DNA from 2 places in the Nocardioides sambongensis genome. Region 2 is predicted to be linked to the other one. Evidence: predicted binding sites of a transcription regulator. Region 2 holds the regulator's gene; the other holds the start of a gene.
The links. Region 2 encodes HrcA, which represses chaperone genes, less so after heat shock. Its sites were predicted from a motif close to TTGGCACTCGNNNNNNNCGAGTGCCAA; they were not measured.

Region 1: the regulator HrcA is predicted to act here: its motif matches at 7,893-7,919, upstream of FIV43_RS19205 (FmdB family zinc ribbon protein).

Annotation. Positions count from the first base shown of each region.
Region 1 covers NZ_CP041091.1:4,116,790-4,132,521, reverse strand. Annotated here, with positions in the region: gene FIV43_RS19240 (GNAT family N-acetyltransferase) at 1-718, opposite strand, end outside; gene FIV43_RS19235 (MogA/MoaB family molybdenum cofactor biosynthesis protein) at 751-1,248, opposite strand; gene moaC (cyclic pyranopterin monophosphate synthase MoaC) at 1,241-1,717, opposite strand; gene FIV43_RS19225 (molybdopterin molybdotransferase MoeA) at 1,722-3,035, opposite strand; gene FIV43_RS19220 (UTP--glucose-1-phosphate uridylyltransferase) at 3,032-4,414, opposite strand; gene FIV43_RS19215 (5-formyltetrahydrofolate cyclo-ligase) at 4,437-5,120, shown strand; gene FIV43_RS19210 (penicillin acylase family protein) at 5,140-7,851, opposite strand; gene FIV43_RS19205 (FmdB family zinc ribbon protein) at 7,956-8,324, shown strand; gene FIV43_RS19200 (SAF domain-containing protein) at 8,411-9,070, shown strand; gene FIV43_RS19195 (MscL family protein) at 9,120-9,479, shown strand; gene FIV43_RS19190 (hypothetical protein) at 9,531-9,788, opposite strand; gene FIV43_RS19185 (LCP family protein) at 9,802-11,091, opposite strand; tRNA gene FIV43_RS19180 (tRNA-Arg) at 11,388-11,460, shown strand; gene FIV43_RS19175 (hypothetical protein) at 11,513-12,208, opposite strand; gene FIV43_RS19170 (PQ-loop repeat-containing protein) at 12,291-12,596, opposite strand; gene FIV43_RS19165 (SemiSWEET family sugar transporter) at 12,593-12,874, opposite strand; gene FIV43_RS19160 (4'-phosphopantetheinyl transferase family protein) at 12,871-13,629, opposite strand; gene FIV43_RS19155 (hypothetical protein) at 13,742-14,365, opposite strand; gene FIV43_RS19150 (carboxymuconolactone decarboxylase family protein) at 14,617-15,036, opposite strand; gene FIV43_RS19145 (NAD(P)-dependent oxidoreductase) at 15,033-15,732, opposite strand, start outside.
Region 2 covers NZ_CP041091.1:1,555,742-1,571,473, forward strand. Annotated here, with positions in the region: gene FIV43_RS07270 (PhoH family protein) at 1-262, opposite strand, end outside; gene FIV43_RS07275 (histidine triad nucleotide-binding protein) at 437-784, opposite strand; gene FIV43_RS07280 (RNA polymerase sigma factor) at 860-1,489, shown strand; gene FIV43_RS07285 (Gmad2 immunoglobulin-like domain-containing protein) at 1,643-2,527, shown strand; gene FIV43_RS07290 (Gmad2 immunoglobulin-like domain-containing protein) at 2,583-3,563, shown strand; gene FIV43_RS07295 (16S rRNA (uracil(1498)-N(3))-methyltransferase) at 3,588-4,331, opposite strand; gene dnaJ (molecular chaperone DnaJ) at 4,366-5,532, opposite strand; gene hrcA (heat-inducible transcriptional repressor HrcA) at 5,550-6,566, opposite strand; gene FIV43_RS07310 (hypothetical protein) at 6,735-7,472, shown strand; gene FIV43_RS07315 (MBL fold metallo-hydrolase) at 7,504-8,349, shown strand; gene FIV43_RS07320 (DUF3097 domain-containing protein) at 8,403-9,266, shown strand; gene FIV43_RS07325 (TM2 domain-containing protein) at 9,290-9,712, opposite strand; gene hemW (radical SAM family heme chaperone HemW) at 9,771-10,985, opposite strand; gene FIV43_RS07335 (AMP-dependent synthetase/ligase) at 11,142-12,971, opposite strand; gene FIV43_RS07340 (MOSC domain-containing protein) at 13,031-13,732, opposite strand; gene FIV43_RS07345 (aminoglycoside phosphotransferase family protein) at 13,843-14,733, opposite strand; gene lepA (translation elongation factor 4) at 14,733-15,732, opposite strand, start outside.

The DNA of each region.
Region 1 (15,732 bases), 1.9 Mb from region 2:
CGGCCGAAACCCGCACGACACGCCGTGCCGCCCCGGCGTGTCGTGCGGGTTTCCCCGGCTGACCGGTGAAACCCGCACCCTCACCCCAGCGCCGACACGTCCCCCCGGACGCCTCCATCCGGGCCAACAACCCGGCCGGCACCTCTTCCTTGGTCACCGCGAAGATCCGGTGGTCGCGCCAGTCGCCGTCGATGTGCAAGAACCCCGGGGCGTAGCCGACCTCGCGGAGGCCGAGCTTCTCCACCACGCGCAGCGAGTTGGTGTTCTCGGGGCGGATGCAGATCTCGATCCGATGCAGCCCGGCGGTGGTGAAGCAGTGGTCGATCACCATCGCCACCGCCCGCGGCACCACTCCCTTGCCGGCGAAGCGCTGGTCGATCCAGTAGCCGACGGAGGCGAACTGCGCCGAGCCGCGGACGATGTTGTTCACGCTGACCTGACCGGCGAACGCGCCGTCCACCTCCACCACGAACGGGTACGTCGTCCCGCGGCGGGCCGCCGCGCGGAGTCGGCGTACCAGGGCGCGGAAGGTGGTCGGGCGGGCGTCACCGCCCGGAGGGACGGTGGCGTCCCAGGGCGCCAGCCAGGCGCGGTTGCGCTGTCGCGCGGCACGCCAGGCGGGTCCGTCGGCGACGCGGATCGGACGCACGGTGACCTCGGGCGCGACGCCGGAGGTGAGCCGGTTGGGCCAGGCGCGTCCGGGCGTGGCGGTGCTCATCCGGCCGGGCTGGGGCACCCGGCGCAACCTCGTCAATGGTCGCTCCCGGTGATCTGCTCGACGGCGTGCGCCAGCACCGGGACCAGCACGTTCAGCGCGTCCTTCACGCCGCCGCGGGAGCCGGGCAGGTTGACCACCAGGCAGTCGCCGGCGACACCGGCCAGGCCGCGGGAAAGGACGGCGGTCGGCACTCCCTTGGCGACACCGGCGGCCCGGATCGCCTCGGCCAGGCCGGGGATCTCGCGGTCCAGCAGCGGACCGGTCACCTCGGGGGTGCGGTCGGTGGGGGTGAGTCCGGTGCCGCCGGTGGTCAGCACCACGCGGGCGCCGGCGCCGATCGCGGCGGCGATCGCCTCGCCGACCGGCTCGCCGTCGGGACGCACGAGCGGCTCGGCGACCTCGAAGCCGAGGTCGGCCAGGGCGGCCACGATCAACGGACCGGTGGTGTCCTCGTAGACGCCGGCCGCGGCCCGGTTGGAGGCGACCACAACCCGCGCCGGTAGCCCGGCGACCCGACCCGGCTCAGTCACGACGCCAGTCCCCCGACTTCCCACCGCTCTTGGTCTCCACCCGCACGTCGCTGATCACCGCACCCTTGTCGACCGCCTTCACCATGTCCACCACGGTCAGCGCCGCGACCGTCACCGCGGTGAGGGCCTCCATCTCCACGCCGGTCCGGTCTGTGGTGCGGACGGTCGCGGCGATCTCGACGGCGTCGTCGGCGACGGCCAGGTCGACCTGCACACCGCTGATCGCGAGCGGGTGGCACAGCGGGATCAGCTCGGGAGTCCGCTTGGCGCCCATGATGCCCGCGATCCGGGCCACCGACAGGGCGTCACCCTTCGGCACCCCCTCGCCGCGGAGCAGCTCGACCACGGTCGTGGCGACCAGGACCCGGCCCGAGGCGGTGGCGGTGCGCGCGGTCACGTCCTTCGCGGAGACGTCGACCATCCGCGCGGCCCCGGTCTCGTCGACGTGGGTCAGCCGCGGCTCGGTCATCGGTTCACCTTCCCCCTCCGGCCCGGTGGCCGGACTCGCCGGTCGCGGCGCTCGCCACCACGATCGCCCCGATCCTCGCACCCTCGGGCAGCTCCTCGGAGCCGGGCGGCACCACCAGCACCAGCTCGGTGCGGGCCAGCAGCCGCTGGGAGTGGCCGACGTGGCCGGGCAGCACCACCGCCCGACCGTCCTCGCCACGACCACCCGGCAGCAGCAACGTGCGGTCGGGCGATCGCCGTACCGGGGCTCCGAGGGTGACCGGCACCGTGACGTCCGGGTCGGCGCCGGACAGCACCGCCAGCAGCGGACGGACGAACGCCTGGAAGGTCAGGTACGACGCAGCCGGGGTGCCCGGCAGGTTCACCACCGGCACGGCCCGGCGCCCCTGCTCGCCGTCGACGTGCAGCACGCCGTGTCCCTGGGGCCGACCGGGCCGCACCGCGACCTGGCCGAACCAGAACCCGCCACGACCGGCCAACGCCGCCTTGACCACGTCGTGGTCGCCGGCCGAGACGCCACCGGTGGTCACCACCAGGTCGGCATCGCGCACGGCGTCGTGCAGCAGCACCAGGAACGCCTCCGGGTCGTCGCCGACCGGGCCGCGGTGGCGCACCTCGGCGCCGAGGGCACGGGCCTCCGCGACCAGGGTGACCGCGGTGCTGTCGTGGATCGCGCCCGGGGCGAGGTGGGCCGGGTCGGTGCCGGCCGGGACGAGCTCGGAGCCGGTGGTGAGCACCACCAGGCGCGGCGCGGGCCGGGCGGCGACACGGGCGACCCCGGCCGCCGCCAGCAGACCGGCGGTGCGGGGGTCGAGCGGGTCGCCGGCGCGGGCGAGGGTCTCGCCGGCGGCCACGTCCTCCCCGGCACGACGGATGTGGGCGCCCGCCCGGAGGTCACCCGGCAACCGCACCCGGTCGCCCTCGCCCGTGGTCGCCTCGAACGGGACGACGGTGTCGGCACCGGGCGGGACCGGCGCGCCGGTCATGATCCGGACCGCGGCGCCCGGCTCCAGCGCCGACGGACCGGCCGCGCCGGCGCCGACCGCGGCCACCACCGGCAGCGACACGTCACCGCCGGGACCTCCGGGACCGGCCCCGGCCCCGGTCACGTCGGGAGCGATGTCGGCGGCGCGCACGGCGTACCCGTCCATCGCGGCGTGGTCGAAGCGCGGCACCGGCACCGCGGCCTCGACGTCGGCGGCGAGGACCCGGCCGACGGCGTCCGCGAGCGCCAGGTCGACCGCGGGCAGCGCCCCGATGCCGTCGAGCAGGGCGCTGAGGTGCTCGGCGACGGCGCGGGACGCGCCCGGCGGGGTCACCCCTCGCCGTCGAGGACCTTGTTGCCCTCGATCCGCTGGGCGCCGCGACCGCTCAGGGCGACGTCCCCGACCACGGCGACACCGGGACCGAAGGTCCAGTCGCCGTCGATCCGCAGCGAGGTCGCCTGCTGCAGCGACGGCGCTCCCTCGGGGAAGCGCTTGTCGAACTCGCCGACCAGCTTGTAGTGGTCGCTGTCGAGGTCGATGAACGGCACCTCAGCGGCCACCTGCTCGAGCGCGAAGTCACTGCCGATGGCGTAGACGTCGGAGCGCAGCACCAGCAGGTCGTTGGTGGTCTTCACCGGGATGAACCGGTCGCGGCCCACCTCGATCAGCCGGGCACCCTCGAACACCTCGATCGCCGCGCCCATCGCGGTCTCGATCTGGACCACCTTCGGGGTGCTCGGGTCGGCGGGGTCGAGGTGCTTCACGTTGCGGATCAGCGGCAGGCCGAGGATCCCCTCGCGCTCGTCCAGGGCCTTCTTCATCGCGGCCAGGTCGAACCAGAGGTTGTTGGTGGAGCAGTAGCGGTGCCGGTCCAGGTCGGCCAGTGCCTTCTGGTCCTCCGGCGCGGTCTGCGCGGTCTCGCGCAGCACGATCCGGCCGTCGGCCTTGCGCCGGGCGAAGTGTCCGCCCTTGCGGTCGCTCGGGGTCCGCCGGACCGCCTCGATCGCGAACGGGGCGCCCGAGGCGGCGAACCAGCCGGCGACCCGTGCGTCGGGGACCGCGCCCAGGTTGTCGGAGTTGGAGACGAAGACGTACCGGTAGCCGGCCTCGATCATCCGGTCGAGCAGTCCGGTGCCGCGCAGCGCGGTGTAGAGGTCGCCGTGACCGGGCGGACACCACTCCAGGTCCGGGTCGACCGGGTGGGCCGCCGGGCTCAGGTCGGAGGCCAGCAGCTTGGGCTCCTTGTTCTGCAGGAAGTCCAGCGGGAGGCCGTCGACGGCCAGGTCCTCGTAGCGGGCGAGCGCGTCGAGGGTGTCGGCGGAGGTGCGGAAGGAGTTCATGAAGAGCAGCGGCACCTCGGCGCCGTACTCCTTGCGCAGGTGCAGCACCTGGCGGGCGATGATGTCGAGGAACGAGAGCCCGCGCCGCACGCAGAGCAGCGACTTGGCGCGGTCCATCCCCATCGAGGTGCCCAGGCCGCCGTTGAGCTTGATCGTCACGGTCTTCGCGACCGCCTCGGCGGCGACGTCGTCGTCGACCTCGACGTCCTCGAGCCGCTCCATGTCGACCGGCTCGATCGTGGACTCCGGGATCAGACCGGTCTCACCGTGCTCGAGCAGGCGGTAGTAGTGCGCGAACGTGTCGATGGCGACCGGATCCACTCCCGCGTCGGCCATCTTCGCGCGTGCCTTCTCCAAGCCTGGGCTGCCCATGCCGCGATCGTAGGCTTGGAAGGTGCCGAGTCCACAACCGCGTCCTGATCCTGGAGACCGGCCGGATCGCACGCACCCGCCGTCCGGGAGGACGCCGGGCGACACCGGCACCGACCTGCGGGCCGCGAAAGCCGCTCTGCGGAGGGAGATCCTCGCCCGGCGCGCGCAGATCGACGCCGGCCTCGCGCGGCTGCGCGCCGACGGGATCGCCGCCCGCGCCCACCGCACGCCGGAGGTACGACGGGCCGGCACGGTCGCCTGCTACCTCGCGATCGGGACGGAGCCGGGCACCGGCCCCCTGCTGGAGCGGCTGCTGGCCGACGGCAAGCGGGTGCTGCTGCCGGTGCTGCTGCCCGACAACGACCTGGACTGGGCCGAGTACGCCGGGCCCGACTCCCTGCGCGGGGGCCGGCACGGGCTCAGCGAGCCGACCGGGCAACGGCTCGGGGTGGACGCGATCGGCCGGGCGGACGTCGTACTGGTGCCGGGGCTGGCGGTCTCCAGCGACGGACACCGGCTGGGTCGGGGCGGCGGCTCCTACGACCGGGCGCTGGCGCGCGTGCCGGCGTCGACCTACACCGCGGTGCTGCTCCACCCGGAGGAGGTCGGGGTCGAGGTGCCGGTCGAGCCGCACGACCGGCCGGTCGATGCCGCGATCACCGCGCAGCGGCTGCACCCGATGCCGGGGTCCCCCGGCGGGCGGTGACTCGGGCGACGGAGCCGGGTCAGTCGAGCGGGGTGAGCACGAGGGTCTCCTCGGCGGCCCGCAGCACCGCCGGGCGGCTGAACGCCCACTCCAGGTACTCCCCGCGCGCCCACAGGTCGGTCTGGTCGGTGTAGTGCGGGTGGAAGGCGTGGCCGGAGACTCCGGTGAGGTTGATCCAGCGCGCCGCGTCGAGGTCGTCGAGCCCGACCACCATCCGCATCGACGGGGCGGTGGTCACGCCGTACCCCTGCTGCGCGTCCCAGCCGGTGGCGTCGACCAGCGAGCCGCCCCCGGCCCCGTCCCACCCGTCGCGGTTGAAGAGCCGCTCGACGATGTTGACGCCGGACTCCCCCAGCGTCGCCGAGCGCAGGGACAGCTCGTGGAGGTCGCCCCAGCTCCACTCGGCGGGGTCGGGCGAGAGCAGTCGGGTCAGCTCGTCGCGGCCGTCCATCATCGCCGCCCGCAGGATCTCGTCCCGGGTCTCCACCTCCTCGGTGGCGACGTCGTCCCACCACGGACTGTTCGGGCGCTCCAGCAGGCCGGCGACCACGTCCCACCACCGGGCGCCGTCGGTCGGGCGGAGTGCGGGCGGCAGCTCGTCGTCGAAGGTGTGCAGCAGGATCTGGCGCCAGGCCGCGTTGAAGACGGCCGCCGCGGCGCTGTCGGCGCCCTGCCGCTGGTCCCAGTCGGCGAGCAGCGCCTGACCGTCGGAGTAGTAGCCGGCCGGCAGCCCCACCTCCATCAGGTACGGCGTCAGCGTGGCCGCCCACGCGCTGCGGTCGTCGAGCTGGATGGTCTGCATCGTCGCCACCGACAGCTCCTGGTCCATGTCCAGCAGATCGGCGATCCGTGACGAGCGGTAGCCGCGCGCCCAGTCCTCGCCCAGGGCGTAGGGATAGCCGTCCGGGTCCACCGGCTGCTGGTTGGCCGTCACGATCGCGCCGGCCGGCGGGTCGAACGACCAGGGCAGCGCTTGGAACGGCACCGGGCGGCGTTCCCAGTCGTTGACCGAGCGCCAGCCGGCGACCGGAAGGGTGCCGTCGTGGCCGGGACGGCGGCGCGGGATCGCGCCGGTCGCCTGGTAGCCGATGTGGCCCGCCGTGTCGGCGTAGACGACGTTCTGCCCGGGGACCGCGAAGTCGGCCATCGCCGCGCGGAAGGAGGTCCAGTCGTCGGCCCGGTTGAGCGCGAAGAGCGCGTCCGCGGTGTTGCGGGGGCGCAGGGCGGTCCAGGCCAGCGCCACCCCCGGGCGCCACCCGGCCCGGTCGCCGCCCTCGGTCTCGTCGGGCTCAGCGCCGGCCAGGGTGGCTCCGGCGTCGACGACCGACTCCAGCAACCCGTCGCTGGTCAGGTCGACCCGGTCCGAGGACTCGTCGAGCTCGACGAGGTCGGAGAGCAGCGGGCCGTGCCGGGTCGCGCGGACCGTGATCTCGAGGGGCTCGTCCCCGCGCACCTCAAGCCGCTCCAGCCGTTGCACCAGCGGGCGTGGGCGGCCGTCGCGCAGCCAGGCGTCACCCACGACGCGCTCGACGTAGAGGTCGCTGACGTCCGCACCGAGATTGGTGAACCCCCAGGCGATGTCGGCGTTGTGGCCGATCACCACGCCGGGCACGCCGGAGAAGCTGAAGCCGGCCACGTCGTAGGGGCAGGCGCTGGTGACCCGGCGGCAGTGCAGACCGACCTGCATCCACACGCCGGGCAGCGAGACGCCCAGATGCGGGTCGTTGGCGAGGATCGGGGCGCCGGTGCTGGTGCGGCTGCCCGCCACCACCCAGCCGTTGCTGCCGATCCCCTCGTCGGCCCCGGCACCGCCGCCGAGCAGGCTGGTGGCGTTGCCGATCACGTCGACGGCGCCGGCCAGCGCCCGCGTCACCCGCGGTCCCGGGGCCGCCCGCAGCCGGGAGCCGGTCTCGGTGGCCTCCGGGTCGAAGACGCCGTCGACCACCGCACCCCGGTCCACGATCGGCGGGTGCGCCTCGCTGTCGTAGGCCGGGTAGAGCTCGGCGGCCCGGTCGGCGCCGACCAGCGCGGCGGTCACCGCGCGGGTCGCCTCGTCGTCGACGTTGGAGCGCAGGTCCCAGGCCATCGCCTTCAGCCAGGCGACCGAGTCCACGGCGGTCCACTTCTCCGGGGCGTAGTCCAGGCCGGTCAGGCCGAGCAGGGTGTACTCCAGCGACATCTCGCCCGGGGTGCGGTCGCCGAGGTAGGCGTTCACGCCCTCGGCGTAGGCGTCCAGCGCGTCGCGGGTCGCCGGCTCCAGCAGCGTCAGCTCCTGCTCGGCCACCCGGCGCCACCCCAGCGTGCGGACCACGAGGTCGCTCTCCAGGCCGGCCTCGCCGAACAGCTCGGCGAGGCGGCCGGCGGTGGCGTGCCGCCGCACGTCCATTTCGAAGAACCGCTCCTGGGCGTGCACGAAGCCCTGGGCATACATCAGGTCGTGGGTGGTGTCGGCGTAGATCTGCGGGATCCCGGCGCCGTCGCGGACCACCTCCACCGTGGCGTCGAGGCCGTCGAGCTCCATCCTCCCCGACGTCTCCGGCCAGGAGTGACGGACCACGACCACCCCGGTCAGCGAGGTGACCACCAGCAGCACCACGACGCCGACGACGCCGTACGTCGTCCAGCGCAGCGAGGGCGGCAGATCCCAGAAGCCACGTTCCTCGGGGCCGGGCGCATCCGCCCCTCCCCCTGCGGTCGCGCTGCGCGCGTTCCGCTCATTCGTCCCGTCCATCGCGCGGTCATTGTGCCGTCTCGAGGGGTCCTGGCGTAGCATTGGCAGTCGGAAACCGAGAGTGCTAACCGTTTCCCCGTCCCGTACCGCCCAGGAGCCGACCCATGCCCACCTACCAGTACCGCTGCTCGGAGTGCGACCACTTCTTCGAGCAGGTCCAGAGCTTCTCCGACGACGCGCTCACCGAGTGCCCGGAGTGCCGTGGCCGGCTGCGCAAGGTGTTCAACGCCGTCGGCGTCGTGTTCAAGGGCTCGGGCTTCTACAAGACCGACAGCCGCGGCTCCTCGACGTCGTCGAGCAGCACCGCCGCCTCCGGCACCGACGCCGGTTCCTCCGGCTCCTCCGGCGGGTCGTCCGGCGACTCCTCGAAGAGCCCCGCGGCCGCGGGCAGCTCCTCCAACAGCGGGTCGGGGAGCTCCTCGACGAGCGGGTCGAGCAGCTCGTCGTCGGCAGCCGCTGCTCCGTCCTCCTGAGCGCTGCCGCACACCCGCCGGCGGTGCCTGTGGAGAATCTCCCGGCGCCCTGGTGACCCACCGCTCGCGGCCCTAGCGTCGCGGCCATGCCTCGCACCGACCCCGCCCCACCACGCCGCCGCGCGGGCGACCTTCTCCGCTCGGTACGACGCCGGGTGCTGCGCCGGCGCCGCCTGCTCGCCGCCGCGGCCACCGCCGTCGCAGTCGCGGCCGGCCTGTCCGCGGTGGCCCCGACCGCACCGGCGACCAGCACCGTCGTCGTCGCCAGCCGCGACCTGCCCGCCGGCGCCCTGCTCGGCGCCGGCGACCTGACCGTCCGGGAGCTCCCCGACGGCGCGGTCCCGGACGGCACCCTCACCGCTCCCGCCGGTGCTGTGCTGGCCGGCTCGGTACGCCGCGGCGAGCCGATCACCGACGCCCGGGTGGTCGGCGCCGGACTGTTGCCCGACGGCGACGAACGGGTCGTGGTGCCGCTGCGACTCTCCGACAGCGAGCAGGCAGCACTGCTCGGTGCGGGCGACCTGATCGACCTGGTGGCCACCGACCCGTCGTCGGCGACGACCCGGGTGGTCGCCGAGTCGGTGACCGTGCTGGCCGTGCCGACACCACAGGGAGGAGGCGCGACCGGGGCGACGGGATCGCTCGGCGGGCGGCTGGTGATCGTGGCGGCACCGGTGACGGCCGCCGACGCGGTGGCGGCCTCCGGCGTGTCGTCGTTCGTGACGTTCCGTTGGGTGCGCCGTTAGGTTCTACTGCTGGGGTAGCGACGTCTGAGCATCTGCAAGGAGTGGATCGATGAGCGGTTTCAAGGCATTTCTCCTCCGCGGCAACCTCGTGGAGATCGCGGTCGGCCTGATCATGGCGACCTCGTTCGCCGTGGTGGTCTCGACCTTCACCGATGTGCTGATGGGATTCATCGGCAAGATCGGCGGACAGCCCAACTTCGACGAGGTCACCCTGGCCGACGTGGCGGTCGGACCGTTCATCACCGCGGTGGTGAGCTTCGCGATCCTCGCCGCGGTGGTCTACTTCCTGATCGTCATGCCCTACACGCGGGCGAAGGAGCGCTACTTCCCCGAGGAGGCCGACCCGAAGGCGCCCTCCGAGGTCGAGCTGCTCACCGAGATCCGCGACGCGCTGACCAACCGAGCCTGACGCAGGTCGACCGACGCGGCTCACTCCGCCGCTCGCTCGACGGGTGCCGCCTCATCCTCCGTGGTGGGGCGGCACCTGCGATTTCAGCCACCGGTCCGACGCCGACTCCCCCGGGCCGCCCGGCGCCGGTTCACGCTCGTCGCGCGTGGTCTCGGGCATCGGGTCGCCGAAGATCTCGGCCAGGCGGCGACGTCGCCTCCAATCGGCGGCACGGCGTTCGGCGTCGGTCGGCCCGGCGTCGGGCGGCCCGGCGTCGGCCGGGTCCGGCGCGGCGGGGTCCGCGGCGGCGTCGTACTGCTCGTCGGTCATCGTGGCCCCGGGGTCAGGTGCAGAGTCCGACCGCGGCCCGCTGGTCGTCCGAGAGGCCGCCGTCCTTCTTCTTGCCGTTCTTCTTGCCGCCCTGGCCCGAGCCGTCGCTGGGCGAGGCGGTGTCGGTGGGGTCCTCCGTGGTCGCGGAGGAGCCCTCCGGGTCGTCGGCCGCGCTGATCGACTGCTCCACGAACTCCTCGGTGAGCTGCTCGTCGTCGACCACCAGCTGCCAGAGCTTCTCGACGTCCTCGGTCCACTCGACCCGGCCCTCCTGGCGCGTGGAGTAGACCCATGGGGTGGTGACGAACTTGACGTTGCTGGGGCCGATCCCCTGGAAGTTCCCGGCCAGGTCGGCCATCTCGCCGACCGAGTCGAAGTCGGTCTGCAGCGAGTCGGTGAGCGCGTTCATGAAGCCGATCAGCCGGTCCGGCCGGGAGAGCGTGCCGGCGGAGAGCACCTTGTTGATCATCGCGGCGAGGAACGCCTGCTGGCGCTTGATCCGGCTCGGGTCGGTGCCGTCACCGGTGTGCCGGAGCCGGACATAGCTGAGCGCCTCGTCGTCCTTGATCTCCCGGGTGCCCGCCTCCAGCGTGATGCCGTGCTCGGTGTCGACGATGTCTTCGGGGATGCAGACCTCGACGCCGTCGAGCGCGTTGACCATGTCCTTGAAGCCGCTGAAGTCGATGACGACGTAGTTGTCGATCCGGATGCCGCTGACCTGTTCGAGCTGCTGGACGGTGCAGGCCGGTCCGCCCACCCCGAACGCCGCGTTCCACATGGCGTCGGTCTGCCCCGGGATCACCTCGCCGGACTCGTCGTAGCAGTCCGGACGGTCGACCAGCGTGTCGCGCGGGATCGAGATGCCGTAGGCGAACTTCCGGTTGGCGGAGAGGTGCACCAGGATCGTGGTGTCGGAGACCCCACCGCCGGCCTCGCCGTCGATGCCGTTGCCCTCACCCTCGCGAGTGTCGGAGCCCATCACCAGGATGTTGAGCGGCTCCTGCGGCCCGGTGACGTCCTTCTTGTCCGGCCGGTTCTTCAGCTGCGAGGTGATGTCGTAGCGGTCGAGGTTGCCGTTCCAGTGGTTGTAGAGGAGCACCACGCCGACGCCGGTGACCAACGCGAGCGCCAGCAGGGTCGCGGTGATCGTCTTGGCCACCGTGTGCCCGGGCAGGTAGCGCTTGCGGCGCCCCCCACCGCGCGAGGCACCACCGCGACCGGCCTTCCCGCGGCGGGCGGCCCGGGAGGTGCCCACCTTGCGGGCACCGGCGACCGGAGAGGTCTCCGGGTTGTCCTGGCTCATCGTCCACCTGGTGGGTCGGCGCCCCTACTGGGCGGGCTCGGTACGAACGTGACGTGGTCGAGGCACTGCCGAATCAGTGGCCTGGTGCGCCGCAGCACCTGCCCAGGGTACGAGTCGCGGACAAGCGCCGGCGCGAACTCCTACTGATGGCCTCGCCGACCATTCTCGCTGGTCACGGCGCTGCAACCGAATCGCGCCGCGCCACGGCGGCCCTGTCCCGGGTCATCGGCACGACGACGCGGCGGGCGGGGCGCGGCAGGGAGGCGCCGTACAACCTGCCACAATGCCACCTGCACGCCCCCGTAGCTCAGTGGATAGAGCAGCCGCCTCCTAAGCGAAAGGTCGTAGGTTCGACTCCTACCGGGGGCACCGCGTCGTCACCGGCGCTGGCATGCGTCACGTCCGCCCAACTCAGCCCGACTCAGCCGAGTCCGAGGCGCTCGAGGATGCGTCGACCCTGCGGGGTCGTCCGTGAAACCGGGCCACCGGCGACCAGGCGAGAGCCGGCCGGCTGATAGGAGATCCCGTCCAGCAGCGCGCCGAACTCCGGGTCGCCGGCCCAGGCGACAGCTCCCGGCGGCAGGGTGGCCCCGGGGGCGAACAGCCCGCTCGGCCCCACGACGATGATGCTTCCGTCAGGACCCACGGGCCGGATCAGGGTGCGCGCCGGACGGTAGGCCTGCGGAAGGACGAAGATGACCGGATCCTCGGACTCGGTCGCCCCGTCGCAGGAGGCGTCCCCGCCCGGGCCGTCCGCTCCGATGACCACTCCGACGAGGTGGATCGTGCCGAAGCGGTCCTTGCGGAACGCCGGTGGCTGGATGCCCGAGATCACAGCCGCGGCCGACCGCCACACGCAGTCGCCCTGCCCGCCGTCGCGGAAGGCGGGTGCACCGGGTCGACCTATGTAGCGGAACTTGCTCTCCTTGACCAGGTCCGCGGCCTGGAGACTCGCGTCCTTCACCTTCGCGCTGGTGACGGCACCGTTCTTGATGTCCTTGGTGCCGATCGTCGCTGCGGCATAGCCGGTCCCGGCGGCTGCGACGACGAGAGCAAGGATCGCCATCGCCATCGACGCCGACGGCAGCGCCCCTTGGATCCGTTTGAGTGTGAACATCGCGATCGCCTCCTGGAGATCGGGCCGGACAGCACTCGAATCTGGCACGCGCACGCGCGGATCGGTCTCGGTTGGGACGGGTCTACCCTGATTTGGTCGTGCCGGACCGGCCCGGATCCGACCTGGCCCCGGACGAGCGCAGCCGTGCGGCCAGGATGATCGCGCAAGCGGGAGCGATCACCAGGTTCGGCAGTGCGATCGCCCAGAGGCCGTCGGCGACGCCGTACACGATCCAGGCCAGCGCCTGGGCGGTGGCGATGCTCCAGGTCCACACGCTCAGCCCGGAGAGCGCGGCGGGGTCGTGCCGCATCCGGAGGGTGCGCCGGGTCTGCGGCAGGAACTGGGCCACGTCGACCAGGCCGACCAACCACCCGAGCACCAGGCTCACGGTTGCACCACACGACGCCGTCGGGCACCGAGGACGACGGTCACGATCACCGCGGCGCAGGCGAGGTTGACGGCGCCAGCGAGCATCACCGGCCGGGCGTCGCGGAGTGCGCCGTAGCCGAGCAGCAGCGCGTTGAACGCGACCGCGACCCCGTAGGTCACCAGGCTGAGCGCGGCGAGTGAGGCCGGGTCGTGCCGGTACCGGAGCGCGCGGGCCGCCTGCGGCAGCCACATCGAGGCGGCGCCGAGCGCCGCCAGGTAGCCGACGGCCTCGATCACCGAGGGCGGGTGGCCACGGCCGCGCCGAATCCCTCCGGGGCGCGGACGTCGCGGACGAGCCATCCGTCGATCTCGCGTTCGGGGATGGCGGCGGTGCCCAGGTAGTCGGTCTGCGGGTCGCGGCCCAGACCGATCCCCACGCCCTTCAGGTAGGCCTCGGTGCGCGTCCAGGCGCGGGTGAACCGGCGGACCGCGTCGGCCGGGTCGCTCGCCTGCTCGACCTCGCTGACCTCGTCGGGGTGGAGCACCCCGAGCAGGCCGGTGAGCTCGGCGGGGTCCGGGTGACGCTCGACGTCGACACCCACCGGGTGGTCGGCGACCGCCACCAGGACCAGCCCGGGGGTGTGCGCCAGCGAGAACTCGACGTCGGCGCCCTCCACCCGCGGCCGGCCGTGCGGCTCGCCGCAGCCGGGGCAGTCGTGGCGTCCCCAGGTCACCGCCTCCGGATCCTGACCGGTGACTGCGCCGAGCACCCGGCGCGCAGCCGCGTGGGCCACCTCGTAGGCGTGTCGCAGCTCGGCACGGACGTACGCCGAGGCCTGCTCCTGCTCCTCGGCGTCGAACCACGCGCGGGCCTCGTCCAGCTCCGCGCTCGGGACCGTCGCGGTGTCCAGCGTCCAGATCCGTACGTCGGGACCGCCGGCTCCGCCCGCGAGGGCCGGCACGTCGAGCAGCCCGGTGAGCGCGGTCGGCTCGAGGAGCTCGGGGTGCGTGCCGGTCGTCGAGGGCGTCATCGCCCGGGTCGCGACTGTCATGCCTCCACCCTGCCGCATCACGGAAGGACCGGGTCCGGCGCCCCCGGCGTCCGAGAGAGCCAGGTCACATCGCCGCAGGTCCGGGCCGTGCACGCTGCCCCGGGTCGCAGGATCAGAGCAGGTCCCCGAGACCGAGCAGGTCCAGCAGGGTGCCGAGTCCGAGCGAGTCGAGCAGGCTGCTCAGGCCGAGCAGGTCGTCGAGCATCCCGAGCACCGCGCCGAGGCCGAGCGCGTCGAAGAGGTCCGGCAGGCCGAGGCTGTCGAGCAGGTTGACCAAGCCGAGCGAGTCGATCAGCTCGGCGACGCCGGCGGACTCCAGCAGGTCGTCCACGAGCGTGCCGAGGGTCTCCTTGTCCGCGTCCGCGGCCACCGCCAGGCACAGCCGCTCCGCCTTGCGCGCTGCACCGGCCCGCTGCTTGGTCGCGGCGAGACGACGCTCCGCCTTCTTCACCGAGGTGCGGGCCGCCGCCACGTCACCGCCCGACCGCCGGGCACGGGTCAGCGCACGCTGCCGCTGCTGGACGGCGCGACGCGCCTGCACGCGGGCCTTGCCGGCCCGGCTCGCGGCGGCGGCCAGGGGCTGGCAGCTCTTCGCGCTCCCGGCACGGGTGGTCACCGCGGACGTCGTGGTCGTGTCGGCTCCGACCGGTGCGGCCTGCGCGGCCGGTGCGGCGGCCAGCCAGGCTCCCGCGGCGACGGAGGCGGACAGGACGAAGCTGAGCAGGGCTCGATACATGGTGGTTCCCTCCCGAGTACGGGCCCGACGGGAGCGCGCAGGACCCGGTTCACCTGGAGCCGCCCCGGTGTCCGGCCTCCCTCCGGCCGACCACCGCCCATGCGAGCCTCCAGTCGCATTCGACCCTATTCACCTCGGCCGAGACGACGCAACCGACACCGGTTCGTGGTGAGACGCTCTGCCGTCGCCGGCCTCGGCAGACGCTCCGCCGGCGGGCCGGCAGCGCATCGGCCGGGCGGCTCGGCAGTGGGTCAGCCGTCCGCTTCCGGCGACTCGGCAGCCTCCGCCGCCCTCGCCCTCGCCTTCGCCGCCTTGGCGATCGTGTCCTCGACGACCGAGTTCATCCGGGAGCCGTTCGGCCAGCCGTCGTAGTGGCAGGCCAGGATCACCAGCTCGCGCAGCGCCTCCTCGTCCAGCTCGCCGTTCGCGAGGGCCGCCGGGATCTGGATGCCGAGCACGTCGTTGGCGCGCTGGCCCACCAGCATGCCGATCAGGAACAGCCGACGGTCGCGGGTGCTGAGCCCCGGCCGCTGCCAGATGTCGCCGAAGAGGTGCTCGACGGTGTAGCCGAAGAAGTCGCCGGTGCCGTCGGTCATCTCGAAGCCGTAGACCTCCTCCATCTTCTCCAGCCCGCGTCGGCGGATCTCGGGAAGGTCCTCGAACTTGCTCATCCGTGCTCCTCGTCTGCCGGGCCGTGGTGATGGTGGGTGTCGCTGTCGGAGTGGTCGGCGGAGTGGTCGGCGGAGTGGTCGTCCGGCGCTTCGGCCGCTGCGTCGGCGGCGGGCTGGGGCAGACCCAGCCCCGGCCCCAGCCGTTCGACCGCCAGCTCGGCCAGCGGCACCTCCACCCCGAGTCCCTCGGCGAGCTCCAGGGCGAACCCGAGGTCCTTCAGCCCGAGCGAGGTGACGTTGTCGAAGACGCCGTACCAGAAGTCGTCCGGGTCCAGCGGCGCCGTGGTGTCGCGGTGCATGATCGCCCCGGCCCCGCCGGTGATCGCATCGGTGTGCCGTACGACGTCACCCAGGTCGCGCAGGTCCAGCCCGGCCGCCTCGGCCAACCGTTGCGCCTCGGTCGCCGCGGTGAACGAGATGAAGTGCAGCATGTTGCGGGCCAGCTTGAACCGGGTCCCGGCACCTACCGGACCGGCATGCACGACCTTCGACCCGAGGACGTTCAGCACCGGCGCCGCCGCGGCGAAGCCCGCCGCCGTGCCACCCACCATCAGCGCCAACGACCCGTCCGCGGCGCCCATCGCCCCGCCGGACACCGGTGCGTCCAGCACGGTGACCCCGTGGGTCGCCGCCGTGTCGGCCAGCTCCCCCGGCGTGCTCGGCGCGACCGTGGAGTGGATCAGCACGGTCAGCCGG
Region 2 (15,732 bases):
CCGTCTCCACGTTGAGGCCCTGACCGGTGCGCAGGATGGCGACGAGCTCGTCCAGCAGCCGCTCGGCGAGGGCGACCTCGGTGGGCTCGCCGGCGAGCGTGACCCGGTTGCCACGGACGTGGACACTCACCGAGAAGCTGCGCTCCAACAGACCGAGGTGCTCGTCCCCGGGCCCGAACAGGCTCACCATGTCGATGCTGTTCGGTACGACGACGGTGTGGCGGGAGCCGTTGACGTGGGAAGGGGCGTGTTGGTTCGTCATCCGGTCAATCTGTGAGTGGCGGCGGCACGGTGCACCCGTGTCCGTGGACTCCTCCATGCTACGGCCCGGGGCCCGATCGCGCCCACCGAGAATGCGCCGCGGTCAGGCTCGGGCCGGCGCGAGGCCCGGCGTGAGCTGGGTCCGCCGTTGATCACGGCACAGCATCGAGGTGGCTCAGCCGGGCGGCCAGGTCTGCCCGCGGCCCGCCAGCACGTGCAGGTGGGCGTGGAACACGGTCTGCCCGGCATCCGCGCCGGTGTTGAAGACGAGTCGGTAGTCGTCGTACCCCTCGGCGGCGGCGACGGCCTTGGCCGCGGTGACCAGCTCGGCGGTGGCGACGGGATCGGCCTCGGCGAGTGCGGCGGCGTTGGGGAGATGCTCGCGGGGCACCACCAGCACGTGGAGGGGCGCCTGGGGGTTGATGTCCCGGAAGGCCACGGTGCGCTCGGTGCGGTGCACCACGTCGCCGGGGATCTCCCCGGTCACGATCTTGCAGAACAGGCAGTCGGTGTCAGCAGTCACACCTCCAGCCTCCCAGATACCCGATCCACCGGCCACGCGTGTCAACCGACGGCGCCGGGCGGGCGTCCAACTAGCGTGAGCACCGATGCCGCGCTGTCCCTCTCCCCTGCCCCGGGCACACACCGGGCCCGGGCGGCGAGCCCGTGGACCGCGCCCGCCGGGTCCGGCGCGACGATGACCGGTGACCGGCGGAGCGCCGACGAGGCGATCGAGCGGCTCTACCTGGACCACTGGGACCAGCTGGTCCGCGTCTCGTACCTGATGGTCCGCGACCTGGGCCGCGCCGAGGAGATCGTGCAGGACTCGCTGGTCGCCCTGCACCAGCGCTGGGACCGGCTCGAGGACCACGCCCACGCGGTCGCCTACCTGCGCCAGTCGGTGATGAACCGGTCGCGCTCCGCGCTGCGGCACCGGTCGGTGGTGCAGCGGTTCCTCGAGCGGCAGAGCACGCCGACGACGGCGCCCTCGGCCGAGGTGCCGCTGCTGGTCGCCGACCGCCGTCGCCGGGTCCTGGACGCGCTCGACCGGCTGCCGCGCCGGCAGCGCGAGGTGCTCACCCTGCGCTACTACCTCGAGCTCTCCGAGGCCGAGATCGCCGCGACGCTCGGGATCAGCAAGGGGGCGGTCAAGAGCCACGCCTCGCGTGGCTCCGCAGCGCTGCGGACCGTCCTGCAGACCATCGACGCCGACCTGAGGGAGGAGTGACATGGCCACCTCCGACGACGACCGACCGACTCCCGAGGACCGGGAGCTGCGCGCCGCCCTCCTCGATGCCGTCGCCGACGTCACCCCGCGTGACCGTCTCGGCGAGGTACGTCGCCGCACCGCCGCACCCCGGACCCGGCCCGCGCGCCGGCGGTGGCTGCCGGTGGTCGCCGGCGCCGGCGCGCTGACCGCGGCCGTGGTGGCGCTGGGCGTCGCGCTCGGCGACCTGGGCACACCGGCCGATCCCCCGCCGCCGGCAGCGACGGTGGCGACCGGGAGGCGACGACGTCCGCCGAGGCCGTCTACTTCGTCGCCGACAGCGCCACCGGCGACCGGCTGTACCGCGAGTTCGCGACGGTGCCCGCGACCGGCGGGTCCGAGGCGGTCCTGGGGGCGCTGCGCGCGATCACCGCCGAGGAGGGCCCGGCGGACCCGGACTACCGGACGTTGTGGCCGGCCGACTCGTTCTCGACCGCCGTGGTCGCCGACGACGAGGTGGTCGTCGAGATCGGCGAGGCCGCGCTGGCCAGACCCAGCGGAGCGACCGCGCAGCAGGCCCGTCTCGGGCTGCAGCAGGCCGTCTACACCGCGGAGGCCGCGCTGGGACGCGCGGTCCCGGTGCGCTTCGAGCACGGGGGCGTGAGCGCCGGGTCGGTGCTCGGTGTCGCCGCGCCCGCACCGGTGGAGCGGGATCGGCGCTACAGCGTCACGACACCGGTGAACGTCAGCGACCCCGTCCAGGGGCAGGCGGTCCGCGGGAGCTTCAGCGCCACCGGCACCGTCGCCACCTACATCCAGCAGGTCCGGTGGCGGCTCAGCGACGCCGACGGACGGATCGTCCGACGTGGCCGGGCCACCAAGGTGCTGGCCGGCGGCGCCGGCGGCACGCCGAGCGCACCGGGTTGGTCCACCGAGCCGATCGATGTGTCCACACTGGGCTCGGGCACCTACCGGTTCGTGGCCGAGGTGCGCGACGACGGGGAGACCACCTCGGTGCGCGCACGCTTCCGCGACGACCGCGACGTGATCGTTCCCTGACCACCGCCGGCGTCGCCGGCACCGACCCACCGCCCGACCACCAAGGAGTGTTCCGATGCGCCCCCACCGTTCCGTCAGCCAGCACCTGCGCCGCACCGTGCCGGGGCTCGCTGCTGCCGTCCTCGCCCTCGGCGCGCTCAGTGCCTGTGGTGACGACAGCGAGAACGCGGACGACCCGGCGACGTCGCCCGCCGCCGAGTCCAGTCCCACCGAGGAGACGACCACGGCGGACGCGACCACCCCGGCGGCGACCGAGACCGCCGGGACCGAGGACACCACCGACCGGGCCGCGGGCGACCAGATCGCCTCCCCGTTCTTCGTCGGTCGCACCCCGCAGGGTCAGCGGCTCTACCGCGAGCTGATCACCGAGGCATCCCTGGACGGCGCGGTGACGGCCCTGATGGACGGGCCGACCGACCCCGACTACCGCACGTTGGTGCCCACGGACAGCCTGGCCGGCGCCTCGTTCGACGGCGTGGGCAAGAAGGGCACCTTCACCGTCGAGCTCGCCGACGGGTCCTGGACCGACCGGCCCGGCGACATGACCGCGGCCCAGGCCCGGCTCGCCGTCCAGCAGTTGGTCTGGACCCTGCAGACCGTGCAGGAGGGGGACTCCTACGACCCCACGCAGCGCACCGCGGCGCCGGTGGACTTCGTGGTCGACGGAGAACGGGTGGACTACCTCGGTGTGCCGAGCGGGGCCACGGCGCGGCCGGAGCTGCGGATCCTCGCGTCGGTCAACATCATCGGCGGCGTGGACGCACCGGTCTCGGGGCGGGGCTTCGAGGTGACCGGGATGGCCAGCTCGTTCGAGGCCAACGTGCCGTGGCGGCTGGTCACCGCGGGCGGCGCGGTGGTGGTCCGGTCCAACGCCACGGCCGAGGGGTGGATGGGCGGCCTCTACCCGTGGACGGCACCGATCGACCTGAGCGGGGTCGCTCCGGGCGAGTACACGTTGATCGCCAGCACCGACGACCCCTCCGGCGGCGAGGGCGGCGGCCCGACCGAGGACAGCAAGGCGATCACCGTCGAGTGAGCCGGGTCGCCGGGGCGCGCTGCGTCAGCCGCCCCAGCGACCGGTGCGGGCCAGCAGCGCGGCGACCGCGGCCACGCCGGCAGTGGAGGTGCGCAGCACCTCGGCTCCGAGCCGCACCGGCACGGCCCCGGCGGCGCTGAACGCGGCGATCTCGGGGTCCGTCAGCCCACCCTCGGGGCCGACCACCACGAGCGCCTCCCCCTGCGCCGGGACCTCGACCGCGGCGAGCGGTGCTGTCGCGTCCTCGTGCAGCACGACGGCCGGGCCCGCGGCGGCGATCAGCCCGGCCACCAGGTCCGTGCTCGCCAGCGGCTCGACCACCGGGTGCCACGCGCGCCGCGACTGCTTCGCGGCCTCGCGCGCGGTCGCGGCCCACTTCGCCTGCGACTTGACGGCGCGCTCGCCCTTCCACACCGCGACGCTGCGGGCCGCCGCCCACGGCACGATCCGAGCCACCCCGATCTCGGTCAGCACCTCGACCGCCAGCTCGCCCCGCTCGCCCTTCGGGAGGGCCTGGACGACGGTGATCCTCGGGGTCGGCTCCGGATGGTCGACGATGCCGGTCACCGTCACCGCGAACGAGCGCTTCGCCGTCCGCGCCACCTCGCCGGTCGCGACCCGCCCCACACCGTCGCAGAGCTGGACCCGCTCGCCCACCCGCAGACGTCGTACGACGACGGCGTGGTGCGCCTCGTCGCCGTCGATCTCGATCTCGCCACCGACGGTGGCGCTCGCGAGGTCGGGCACCAGGTGCTGCGGGAGGGTCACCCGAGGCTCCGATCCTGACGCGGCCCGGTGGGCCTCAGTGGCTGAACGCGTCGCGCAGGCGGCCGAAGACCGACTTGTGGGCCGGTCGCACGTCCCCGGTGGGCTGCTCCTCGTCGCGCAACCCGGCGAGCTCGCGGAGCAGCTCCTCCTGACGGTCGTCGAGGCGGGTCGGGGTCTCCACGCCCACGGTCACCACCAGGTCGCCGCGCCCGCCCCGCAGACCCGGGACTCCGCGGCCGCGCAGCACGACCTCGTGCCCGGACTGGGTCCCGGCGGGGATGTCGAGCTGGAACTCGGTCTCCACCCCGGAGCCGGCGCCCTGCTCGATGTCCGCCTCGAGCGTGGGCAGGGTCAGCTCGGTGCCCAGCGCCGCCGCGGTCATCGGCACGGTGACCGTGCAGTGCAGGTCGTTGCCGTGCCGGGTGAAGGTGTCGTGCGGAGCGACGTGGATCTCGACGTAGAGGTCGCCTGCGGGTCCTCCGCCCGGCCCCACCTCGCCCTGCTCGGTGAGCTGGACCCGGGTGCCGGTGTCCACACCGGCGGGGATCTTCACGGTCAGCGTGCGACGCGAGCGGACCCGGCCGTCGCCGGAGCAGTCGCGGCACGGGTCGGCGATCACCGAGCCGTATCCACGGCACGACGGGCAGGGCCGCAGGGTGCGCACCTCACCGAGGAAAGAGCGCTGCACGTGCGCGATCTCACCGCTCCCGTGGCAGGTCTCGCAGCCGACCGGCTCGGTGCCCGGCGCCGCTCCCTCGCCCCCGCACGTGGTGCAGCGGACCGCGGTGTCCACCTTGAGCTCGCGCGCGACGCCGAAGGCGGCCTCGGCGAGGTCGACCTCCAGACGGATCAGCGCGTCCTGGCCGCGGCGTACCCGGGATCGGGGTCCCCGTCCGCCGGCGCCGCCGCCGGCGGCACCGCCGAAGAACGCGTCCATGATGTCGGTGAACGAGAAGCCGGCGCCCTGGCCGCCGCCGAAACCACCGCTGAACGGGTCTCCGCCGCGGTCGTAGGCAGCACGCTTCTGCGGGTCGGAGAGCACCTCGTAGGCCGCGGAGACCTGCTTGAAGCGCTCCTGGCTCTCGGGGTCGGGGTTGACGTCGGGGTGCAGCTGGCGGGCCAGCTTGCGGTACGCCTTCTTCAGGGTGTCGGCGTCGGCGTCACGGTCGACGCCGAGGAGCTCGTAGAGGTCCTGGGACACGGTCGGGAATCAGCCTTTCAGCTCTCGTCGAGGATGCGCGAGACATAGCGCGCGACGGCGCGGACCGCCGCCATCGTGTTCGGGTAGTCCATCCGGGTGGGGCCGACCACACCGAGGGAGGCCAGTCCGTCGCCGGGGCCGTAGCCGGTGGCGACCACACTGGTCGCGGCGAGCTCCTGGAAGGGCCCCTCGGCGCCGATCCGCACGGTGAGGGCTCCGCCGGAGTTCGCCTCGCCGAGCAGCTTGAGCAGGATGACCTGCTCCTCCAGCGCCTCCAGCAGCGGGCGGATCGCGGTGTCGAAGCTGTCGCCGAAGCGGGCCAGGTTGGCGGTGCCGCCGACCACGATCCGCTCGTCGGAGCGGTGGTCGCTCATCGCCTCCACCAGTGCGGCGACCACGGCGGTCGTCGCGGGATCGGCCGGCTCCGCGGCGTCGGCGAGGTCGCCCAGCGCCGTGATCGCCTCCCCGATCGTCTCGCCGGTGGCGGCGAGGTTGATCCGGGAGCGCAGGCGGGTGAGCCCCTCGTCGCCGATCTCCTCCACCAGCTCGACCAGGCGCTGCTCGACGCGGCCGGTGGAGAGGATCAGCACGGTCAGCAGCCGGGTCGGCGTCATCGCCACGATCTCCACGTGCCGGACCGTCGAGCGGGACAGCACCGGATACTGCACGACCGCCACCTGCCGGGTGAGCTGGGCGAGCAGCCGCACCGAGCGGTTGATCACGTCGTCGAGGTCGACGGCCCCGTCCAGCAGCGCCGAGATCGCCCGGCGCTCGGCCGTGCTCATCGGGCGCACCGTGGTGAGCCGGTCCACGAAGAGCCGGTAGCCCTTGTCGGTGGGCACCCGGCCGGCACTGGTGTGCGGCTGGGTCAGGTATCCCTCGTCCTCCAGCGCGGCCATGTCGTTGCGGATCGTGGCGGGCGAGACGTTGAGGCCGTGCCGCTCGACGAGCGCCTTGGATCCCACCGGCTCCTCGGTGGCCACGTAGTCCTCCACGATGGCCCGGAGCACAGCGAGCCTGCGGTCCTCCTGCATGCCCACCTCCCGCGTTCGCGTTGGCACTCCGCCCGACTGAGTGCCAAGTCTAGCGCCGCGTCCACCAGCCGCCACGTCGGCGGCGCCGGTCCACCCAGCGGGACGGGCGTTTGGGTGACCCCGGCCCGGTCTGTAGGTTAGGCTCACCTAAACCAATCGGAGGTAACGGTGACTGTCGAGCAGAACGCGACCCGAGTCGACGCCGACCGCCTGGCGGCCGCAGCACGCAGCATCCTCGCGTGCCCCGCCGAGGTCCAGCTGGTGGTGGACGGCGTCGACGACATCACCGCCGGCATCGACGACGCCGACCGCGCCGTCCTCACCATGGAGGACGCCGAGGGCCGGCCGGTCTTCGCCTGCCCGACCGGGTCCGCCCTCGCGATGGCCGGCATGGAGGGCCGCAGCGCACTGCTCACCGTCGCCAGCGGCCTCGGCCGGCCCGGCGCCGCCTCCCGGACCGCCAGCCTCACCCTGTCCGGCCGGCTGGAGACCACCGGCCAGGAGACCTGCGGCTGCTGCGAGGAGGTGCAGGCGGTGGTCACCCTGCACGTCAACTTCGTGCTCCTCTCCCGCGACGACGCCCCGGGCAGCCAGTTCCGGGTCCCGCTGCCGGCCTTCGACTCCCCGGCGCACACGCTCAACCGCGGCTACCTCCAGCGCTCGGTCGAGCACACCAACTCCTCGCACCAGGACGAGCTGCGCCGCGCCGTCGCGACCATGTCCGACACCCGGCTGGCCGACGTGATCGGCGTCGCCCTGCGCGACCTCGACCCGGCCGGCGTCGACCTCGAGTGGGTCGACACGAACGGCGCGCACCGCCGGCGCATCGACTTCCCCGAGCGCGCGGCCTCGCCGTACGAGCTCGGCGAGATGCTCCGCGACGGTCTGCACGCCGGTCTGTGCTAGCAGGTGCGGCCGGCGCGGTAGCGTCGTCGAGGTGAGCTTCACCGAGATCGCCGACCGGGTCTGGGTGCTGCGACACCCCTGGCTCGACCTGAACGTCACCGCGATCGGTGGCGAGCGCGGCCTGGTGGTGGTCGACACCCACGGGTCCGGCGTCGCCGCCCTCGAGGTGGTCGACGCCCTGCGCACGCTCGACCGCGGCGGGCCGGTCGCCGTGGTGAACACCCATGAGCACTTCGACCACACCTTCGGCAACGCCACCTTCATCGAGCAGTACGGCGAGCTCCCGGTGCACGCCCACGAGGTCGCCGCCGAACGGACCGTCGCGGCCGGCGAGCGGATCCAGGCGCTCTACCGCGACTCCACGGACCCGCGGGGCGCGGAGGTCGTCGCCACCAGCATCCGGCCCGCCGACCGGACCTTCTCCAGCGCCGCGGTGCTCGATCTGGGCGACCGGCAGGTCGAGCTGGTCCACCCGGGCCGGGGCCACACCGCCGGCGACCTGGTCGTCCGCATCCCCGACGTGGACGTGCTGCTCGCCGGCGACCTGGTCGAGGAGTCCGCCCCACCGGCGTACGGCGCCGACTCCTGGCCCCTGGACTGGCCGTTGACGCTGGACCTGCTGCTCGGACTGACCACGCCGGCGTCGGTGGTGGTTCCGGGACACGGCGCGGTGGTGGACACCGCATTCGTCGAGGAGCAGCGCGGCGACCTCGGCACCGTCGCCGAGACGATCCGCGACCTGGCTTCACGCGGAGTGCCGCAGGACGAGGCCCTCGCCGCGGCGTCCTGGCCGCTGCCCACCGAGGCGCTCGGGCAGGCCATCGCCCGCGGCTACGAGCAGCTGCCGCGCTCACAGCGGCGCCTGCCGCTGGTGTAGCGCCGACCGTTTCACCACCCGCCGAGCGAAATGCGGCGCTGCGCGCTCGGTCGATGAGAGGTTCGTACGTCGTGGTGGATCGATACGGAACCGATGTCCTGGCCGGCGACTGGAAAGTGCCCAAGCGCGGCCGCGCGACCGAGGCGCCGGCCGACCACGGGCTCGTGGTCGAGGAGGTCACCACCGACTGGTGCGGCGAGATCGTCGGCGTCGACCGCGACCTGCACACGGTCACCCTGGAGGACCGGCGCGGCAAGCGCCGTACCTTCCCGCTCGGGCCCGGGTTCCTGCTGGAGGGCAGGCCGGTGGTCCTCACCGCACCCGTCCGGACCACGGCTCCGGCCAAGCCGACCCGCACCGCGAGCGGCTCCATCGCGGTGCACGACGCCAAGGCGCGGGTCGCACGGGCGAGTCGGATCTTCGTCGAGGGCCGCCACGATGCCGAGCTGGTCGAGAAGGTGTGGGGCGACGACCTGCGGATCGAGGGCGTGGTCGTGGAGTACCTCGGCGGTGTCGACGACCTGGCCGATCACCTGGTCTCGTTCAAGCCCGGTCCGCAGCGTCGGGTCGGCGTGCTCGTCGACCACCTGGTCCGGGGGTCGAAGGAGTCGCGGATCGCCGACGCCATCGCCCGTGGACCGCACGGCAAGGACGTGCTGATCGTCGGGCACCCCTTCGTCGACGTCTGGCAGGCGGTCAAGCCGCAGCGGCTCGGCCTGGAGGCGTGGCCGACGGTGCCGCGGTCGATCGAGTGGAAGAAGGGCATCTGCCAACAGCTCGGCTGGCCGCACCGCGACCAGGCCGACATCGCCCGAGCCTGGAAGCACATCCTGTCGAAGGTGGGCTCCTACGCCGACCTCGAGCCGGCGCTGCTCGGTCGGGTCGAGGAGCTGATCGACTTCGTCACCGTGCCCTGATCCGGCGTCCGGGGCGGATCAGCTCAGCGCATGACCCGGCCGGAGCCGTCGCGGGGATGGCTCGAGGCGAGGATGACGATGCCGTCGACGAAGGACCACAGCAGCATCGCCGGCACCACCAGGATGCCGATCACGACACAGATCAGCAGGTAGCCGACCAGCACCCCCAGCAGCTGGACCAGCCCGATCCCGACGTGCCCGGCGTAGAGGCGACCGACGCCGGCGATCCCGATCAGCGGCAGCAGCATCTGCAGCAGGCCGGCCGCCACCTTCGACTTGTCCGAGAGCGGGAGCCCGGTCGCCGGGTCGAGACCGTACTGCCACCCGGGCACCGGGTAGCCCACCGGCGGCGGGACGTGCGGGCCCCGCGCGGTCGGGTCGTAGGGCTCGTAGGGCTCGTAGTGCCGGTCCTCCCCGGGCTCGCCCCAGGGCGGTTGCTGCGTCATGCGCCCATCCTAGGGAGCACCCTCGACGGATCCGTCGCGGCCGAGCGGTCCCTCCCGCTCACCCGAGCAGCGCGCGCACCACGGCGTCGGCCAGCAGCCGGCCGCGCACCGTGAGGACGACCCGGTCACCGTGCTGCCCCGGATCGAGGATCAGCCCGTCGGCGACCAGGTCCGCCGCGGCGCTCGGCGCCGGCACCACGTCCATCGCGATCCCGTCGACGAGCCGGGTCTCCAGCAGCACCCGCTCCATCAGCCGCGTCTCGGCGTCGAGGACCTCGCGCCCGTGGGCCGGGGTGGTGCCGGCCGCGAGCCGTCGGGCGTAGGCGGCCGGATGCTTGACGTTCCACCAGCGCACACCGCCGACGTGGCTGTGCGCACCGGGTCCGATGCCCCACCAGTCGCCACCGGTCCAGTAGCCGATGTTGTGGCGGCAGCGCGCGGCCTCCTCACGTGCCCAGTTGGACACCTCGTACCAGCCGAGCCCGGCGGCCGCGAACCGCTCGTCGGCGGCCAGGTACTTGTCGGCCAGGTCGTCCTCGTCGGGCATCGGCAGCTCGCCGCGGCGCACCCGTCGCGCCAGCGCGGTGCCCTCCTCCACGATCAGGGAGTACGCCGAGACGTGGTCCGGCTCGCAGGCCAGCGCCGCGTCCACCGTGGTGAGCCAGTCCTCGGCGCTCTCCCCCGGCGTGCCGTAGATGAGGTCCAGGCTGACCTGGTCGAAGCCGGCGCTGCGGGCGGCCTGGACCACCCCGGGCACCCGCTCCGGGTCGTGGGTGCGATCCAGGACCGCCAGCACCTGCGGCACCGCGGACTGCATCCCGAACGAGACCCGGGTGAACCCGGCCTCGCGCAGCCGGACCAGGCGGTCGAGGTCGACCGAGTCGGGATTCGCCTCGGTGGTCACCTCCGCGTCCGGCGCGAGTCCGAACTCCTCGTCGATTGCGCGGAGGATCGACCCGAGGGCCTCCGGCGCGAGCAGGGTGGGCGTGCCGCCACCGACGAAGACGGTCTGCACGGGCGGCGTCCGGTCCCCCAGCACGGTGCGGGCGCGTCGTACCTCGGCGACGGCCTGGTCGGCGTAGGCGGCGCGGGTGACGCCGGCGCCGAGCTCCTCGGCCGTGTAGGTGTTGAAGTCGCAGTAGCCGCACCGCACGGTGCAGAACGGGACGTGGACGTAGAAGCCGAACGGCCGCCGGCCGAGCTCGGCAAGGGCGGCCGGGGGCAGCGCCCCGTCGTCGGGGACGGGTTCACCTTCGGGCAACGCGGACGGCACCGGTCGAGTCTCTCAGAGCGGGCTCGGTGCGGCTCATCCCGGCAGGTCGCGCGCGGGGCGCGCTCGGCCGCGTCCGCCACGATCCGGCGGTTCCGGACGCACCAGGGCCCGCCACCGGCTCGGCGGCGGGCCCTCGCGACGGGTCCTGGTCCGGGCTCAGCCCGTGTAGAACGAGTTCAGCAGCTCCTTGTTGTTGGTCTCCACCACGGCACGCTTGACCTTCATCGACGGGGTCAGCTCGCCGGACTCGATGCTGAGGTCGTGGTCGAGCAGCTCCCACTTCTTCACGGTCTCCCAGCGGTTGAGCTGGGCGTTGAGCTTGTCGACGTACTCGCCGATCATCGTGCGCACCTTCTCCGAGCGCACCAGGTCGGTGTAGGAGGAGCCGGACATGCCGTTCTCCTCGGCCCACCCGGCCAGGGCGTCGGGGTCGAGGGTGACCAACGCGGAGACGAAGTTCCGCTCGGCGCCGAAGACCATGAACTGGCTGGCGTAGGGGCACAGCGCCTTGAACTTCGCCTCGATCGCCGGCGGCGCGACGTACTTGCCGCCGGAGGTCTTGAAGAGCTCCTTGATCCGCCCGGTGATGGTCAGGAAGCCGTCGTCGTCCAGTTGTCCCTTGTCGCCGGTGCGCAGCCAGCCGTCCTCGGTGAACGCATCGGCGGAGGCGTCCTCGCGGTTGTGGTAGCCGGCCATCACGTGCGGCCCGCGCAGCTGGACCTCGCCGCCCTCGCCGATCCGGACCTCGGTGCCGGGGAACGGCAGGCCGACGCTGCCCATCTTGTACTGGTCGGGGTGGTTGACCGTGGCGCCGGCGGCGTTCTCGGTCATCCCGTAGCCCTCGAGGATCAGGATGCCGGCGGCGTGGAACCAGGATGCGATGTCGGCGTTGAGCGCGGCCGAGCCGGAGATGAAGAACTTCACCCGACCGCCGAAGCGCTCCCGGACCTTGGAGAAGACCAGCTTGTCGAAGAGGCCGTGCTGGAGCTTGAGCCCCAGCGGGATCGACTGCCCCGCGAGGTTGCGGCGGTCGACCTCCTGGCCGACGGCGAAGGCCCGGTTGAAGATCTTCTCCTTCAGCCCGCCCTCGGCCTGCTGCATCATCACGATCCGGGCGTGCGCCTTCTCGAAGATGCGAGGCGCGGCGCCCATGAACGTCGGCTTCACCACGCCGAGGTTCTCCACGATCTTGTCCACCCGGCCGTCGATCGCGGTCGCGAAGCCGCAGGCGAGCTGGGTGGAGAGGAGCACCTTGCCGAAGGAGTGGGCCATCGGCAGCCAGAGGAACTGCAGGTCGTCGGCGTGCAGGATGTCCTGCGCCTTGATCGCCTCGCCCTCGAAGACCCAGGCCCGGTGCAGCGTGCGGACGCCCTTGGGGCGGCCCGTGGTGCCCGAGGTGTAGATCAGGGTGGCGAGCTGGTCGGGCCGGATGCCCTTCGCCACGTCGTCGACCGCGCCCGGGTGCTCGGCGAGGTGGCCCTCGCCCAGCGCGGCCAGGTCGTCCAGGGAGATCACCCAGTCGCCGTCGGCGTCCGCGGCGTCGAAGGAGACCACCTTGCCCACGCTCGGCAGCTCGTCGCGGTGCGTGCGCAGCTTGGCCAGCTGGGAGCCGTCCTCGACGAAGACCACGCGACACTCGGAGTCGGAGAGGATGAAGGCGGTGTCGTCCCCGTTCGTCGACGGGTAGACCGTCGTGGTGGCGCCGCCCGCACACATGATCGCCAGGTCCGCGAGCACCCACTCGTAGCGGGTGTTCGACGCGATGCCGACGCGCTGCTCGGCCTCGATGCCCAGCGCGAGCAGACCGGCGGCGAGGCTGCGCACCCGGGCTCCTGCCTGGCGCCAGGTCACCGACTCCCAGGCGTCGTCGCCCACCGGGAAGCGGAAGGCCTCGGAGTCCGGGCTCACCTCCACCCGGTCGAGGAACTGCACCGCACAGTTGGCGGGCATGTGGTCGATGAAACTGCTGTCACGAATGATGGCCATGACGCTCCTGCGTGCGCTGTCCGGAACCGATGGGGGTCGCTACGTGTGAGTAACCTAGATCACCCTAGCGGGGCCTGTCGCGCGGTTGCGTCGAGATCGCCGGATCCCGCGCCGGTCCTGGCCAGATGCTGCTCCACCCGCTGTCGCGGGACGTCGGCGAGGTCGGCGATCACGGCCAGCTCGGGCAGCCGGGCGCGATCGGTGGTCAGCGCCACGAACATGTCCTCCACGCTCACCCCGTGGTCCGGTACGTCGACCACCACGATCTCCTCACCCGCCGTGAGCTCCCCCTCGCCGATCACCCGCAGATACGGTCCGGGGCGCCGGGCGCGGGTGAAGCGACGTGCCCACTGGGTGGTGTCGAACCCGTGGGCCCCCAGCCAGCCCGTGAAGGTGTTGCAGGGGGTGCGCACCGATGCCACCTCGAGCTCGGTGGTGCCGATCCGCCAGCGGGTGCCCACCACGGTGCGGTTCAGGTCGACCCCCACGGTGGTCAGGTTCTCGCCGAAGAAGCCGGCGGTCAGCGGGTCGCCGCCGAGCTGGTCGGCCCACCAGGCGAGGTCCTCCCGGGCGTAGGCGTAGACGGCCTGGTCACGCCCGCCGTGGTGCCGGCTGTTGCCGACCTGGTCCCCGACGAGTCCCAGGGCCCGCGCGTGCACCGGGCCGTCGACGGGCAGCTTGCCGATCGCGGTGCGGATCGTGCGATCGGCGAACGCGCGCTCGACCGGGGTTGCCACGTTGACCGACTCCAGGTGCGCCATGGCAGACATTGTGGCAACCGCCGCCACGACGCGGAGCGCCGTGCGCCGCTCGGGCCGTCAGGAGTCCGCACCCGAGCCCTGGCCGACGCCGGCCCTGGCCAGGCCGTGGCTCAGTCCTGGACCGCCTTGGCGATCGTCACGCAGGTGGTGACGTCCTCGGCGGGCGAGGCCTCGGCCTCGCCGATCCCCCGCATCGCGCTGACCACGACCCGGAGGATCACCCAGTCCCGGGCGCGGTCCTCGTCGAGCCCGGCGGCGTCGACCAGGGTGTGGAAGCGGCGGCGCAGGCCGCCACGGACGTCGCCGGCGAGCTCGTCCCAGCGGTTCCACAGCATCGGCGCGACCTCGTAGTGCGGGTCGCCGCTGAGTGGCTTGGGGTCGATCGCCAGCCACGGCGCGCGATCGCCGGCGAGCACGTTGGCGTAGTGCAGGTCGGTGTGGATCAGCCGACCGTCGGTGTCGTCGTCGACCGCCAGGTCCCGGCCGATCGACACGGCCTGCTGCACCAGCCGCCGCGGCACCGGAGCCTCGCGCGGCAGCGCCGCCAGGTCGGCGACCCACCGCTCGACGGACGACGACAACGTGTGCAGCTGCGCCGGCGCCCGGATGTGGAGCTGTGCGTAGAGGCCACCGACCACCTCGCACGCCTCGAGGTCCCACCGGTCCCCGAGGTCCTCGGCGTGCAGCCGCTCGAGCAGCAGGGCGAACCGGCGCGGATCGGCCCGCAGCAGACGCGCAGCGCCTCGTCCGTGCCAGTGGTGGAGGGCCAGGTGCTCGTGCTCGGCCTCCTCGTGCGGCCAGCCGACCTTCAGCACGGCCGGTCCGCCGGCGCGGATGCGGACCGGCACCACGACGGCGCACGACCCATGGGTCGGGGCACCGTCGAGGGTGAGCTCCCACTCCCGGAGAAGGTCGTCGAGCAGTCCCGGGAGGCGGTCCAGGAAGGCCACCCACTCCGGGCCGCGCGCGGCGTACCCGAGGAAGGGAGCCGGTAGGCGCACTACTTCTTGGCGGCCTTGTCGCCGGTGGGACCGGTGGTGGACAGCGCGGCCACGAAGGCCTCCTGGGGCACCTCGACGCGACCGACCATCTTCATCCGCTTCTTGCCCTCCTTCTGCTTCTCCAGCAGCTTGCGCTTGCGGCTGATGTCACCGCCGTAGCACTTGGCGAGCACGTCCTTGCGGATCGCGCGGATGGTCTCGCGGGCGATCACCCGCGCACCGATCGCGGCCTGGATCGGGACCTCGAACTGCTGCCGCGGGATCAGCTCCTTGAGCTTGCCGGCCATCATCACGCCGTAGGCGTAGGCGGCGTCGCGGTGCACGATCGCGCTGAACGCGTCGACCGGGTCGCCGTGCAGCAGGATGTCCACCTTGACCAGGTCGGCCGCCTGCTCGCCGGTGCGCTCGTAGTCGAGTGAGGCATAGCCCTTGGTGCGCGACTTCAGCTGGTCGAAGAAGTCGAAGACGATCTCACCCATCGGCAGCGTGTAGCGGAGCTCGACCCGGTCCGGGGACAGGTAGTCCATCCCGAGCAGGTTGCCGCGCTTCTCCTGGCACAGCTCCATGATCGTGCCGATGTAGTCGGACGGGCTCAGGATCGTGGCCCTGACGACCGGCTCGCGGACCTCGGCGATCTTGCCCTCGGGGAACTCGCTCGGGTTGGTCACCTCGTGCTCGGTGCCGTCCTCCATCTGCACCTCGTAGACCACGTTGGGCGCGGTGGAGATGAGGTCCAGGTTGAACTCGCGCTCCAGCCGGTCCCGGGTGATCTCCATGTGCAGCAGGCCGAGGAAGCCGCAGCGGAATCCGAAGCCGAGGGCACCGGAGGTCTCCGGCTCGTAGGCGAGGGCGGCGTCGTTGAGCTGCAGCTTCTCCAGCGACTCGCGCAGCACCGGGTAGTCGTCCCCGTCGATCGGGTACAGACCGGCGTAGACCATCGGGTTCGGGTGCTGGTAGCCGCCGAGCGGGTCGGTCGCACCGTGGTGCTGGGTGGTCACG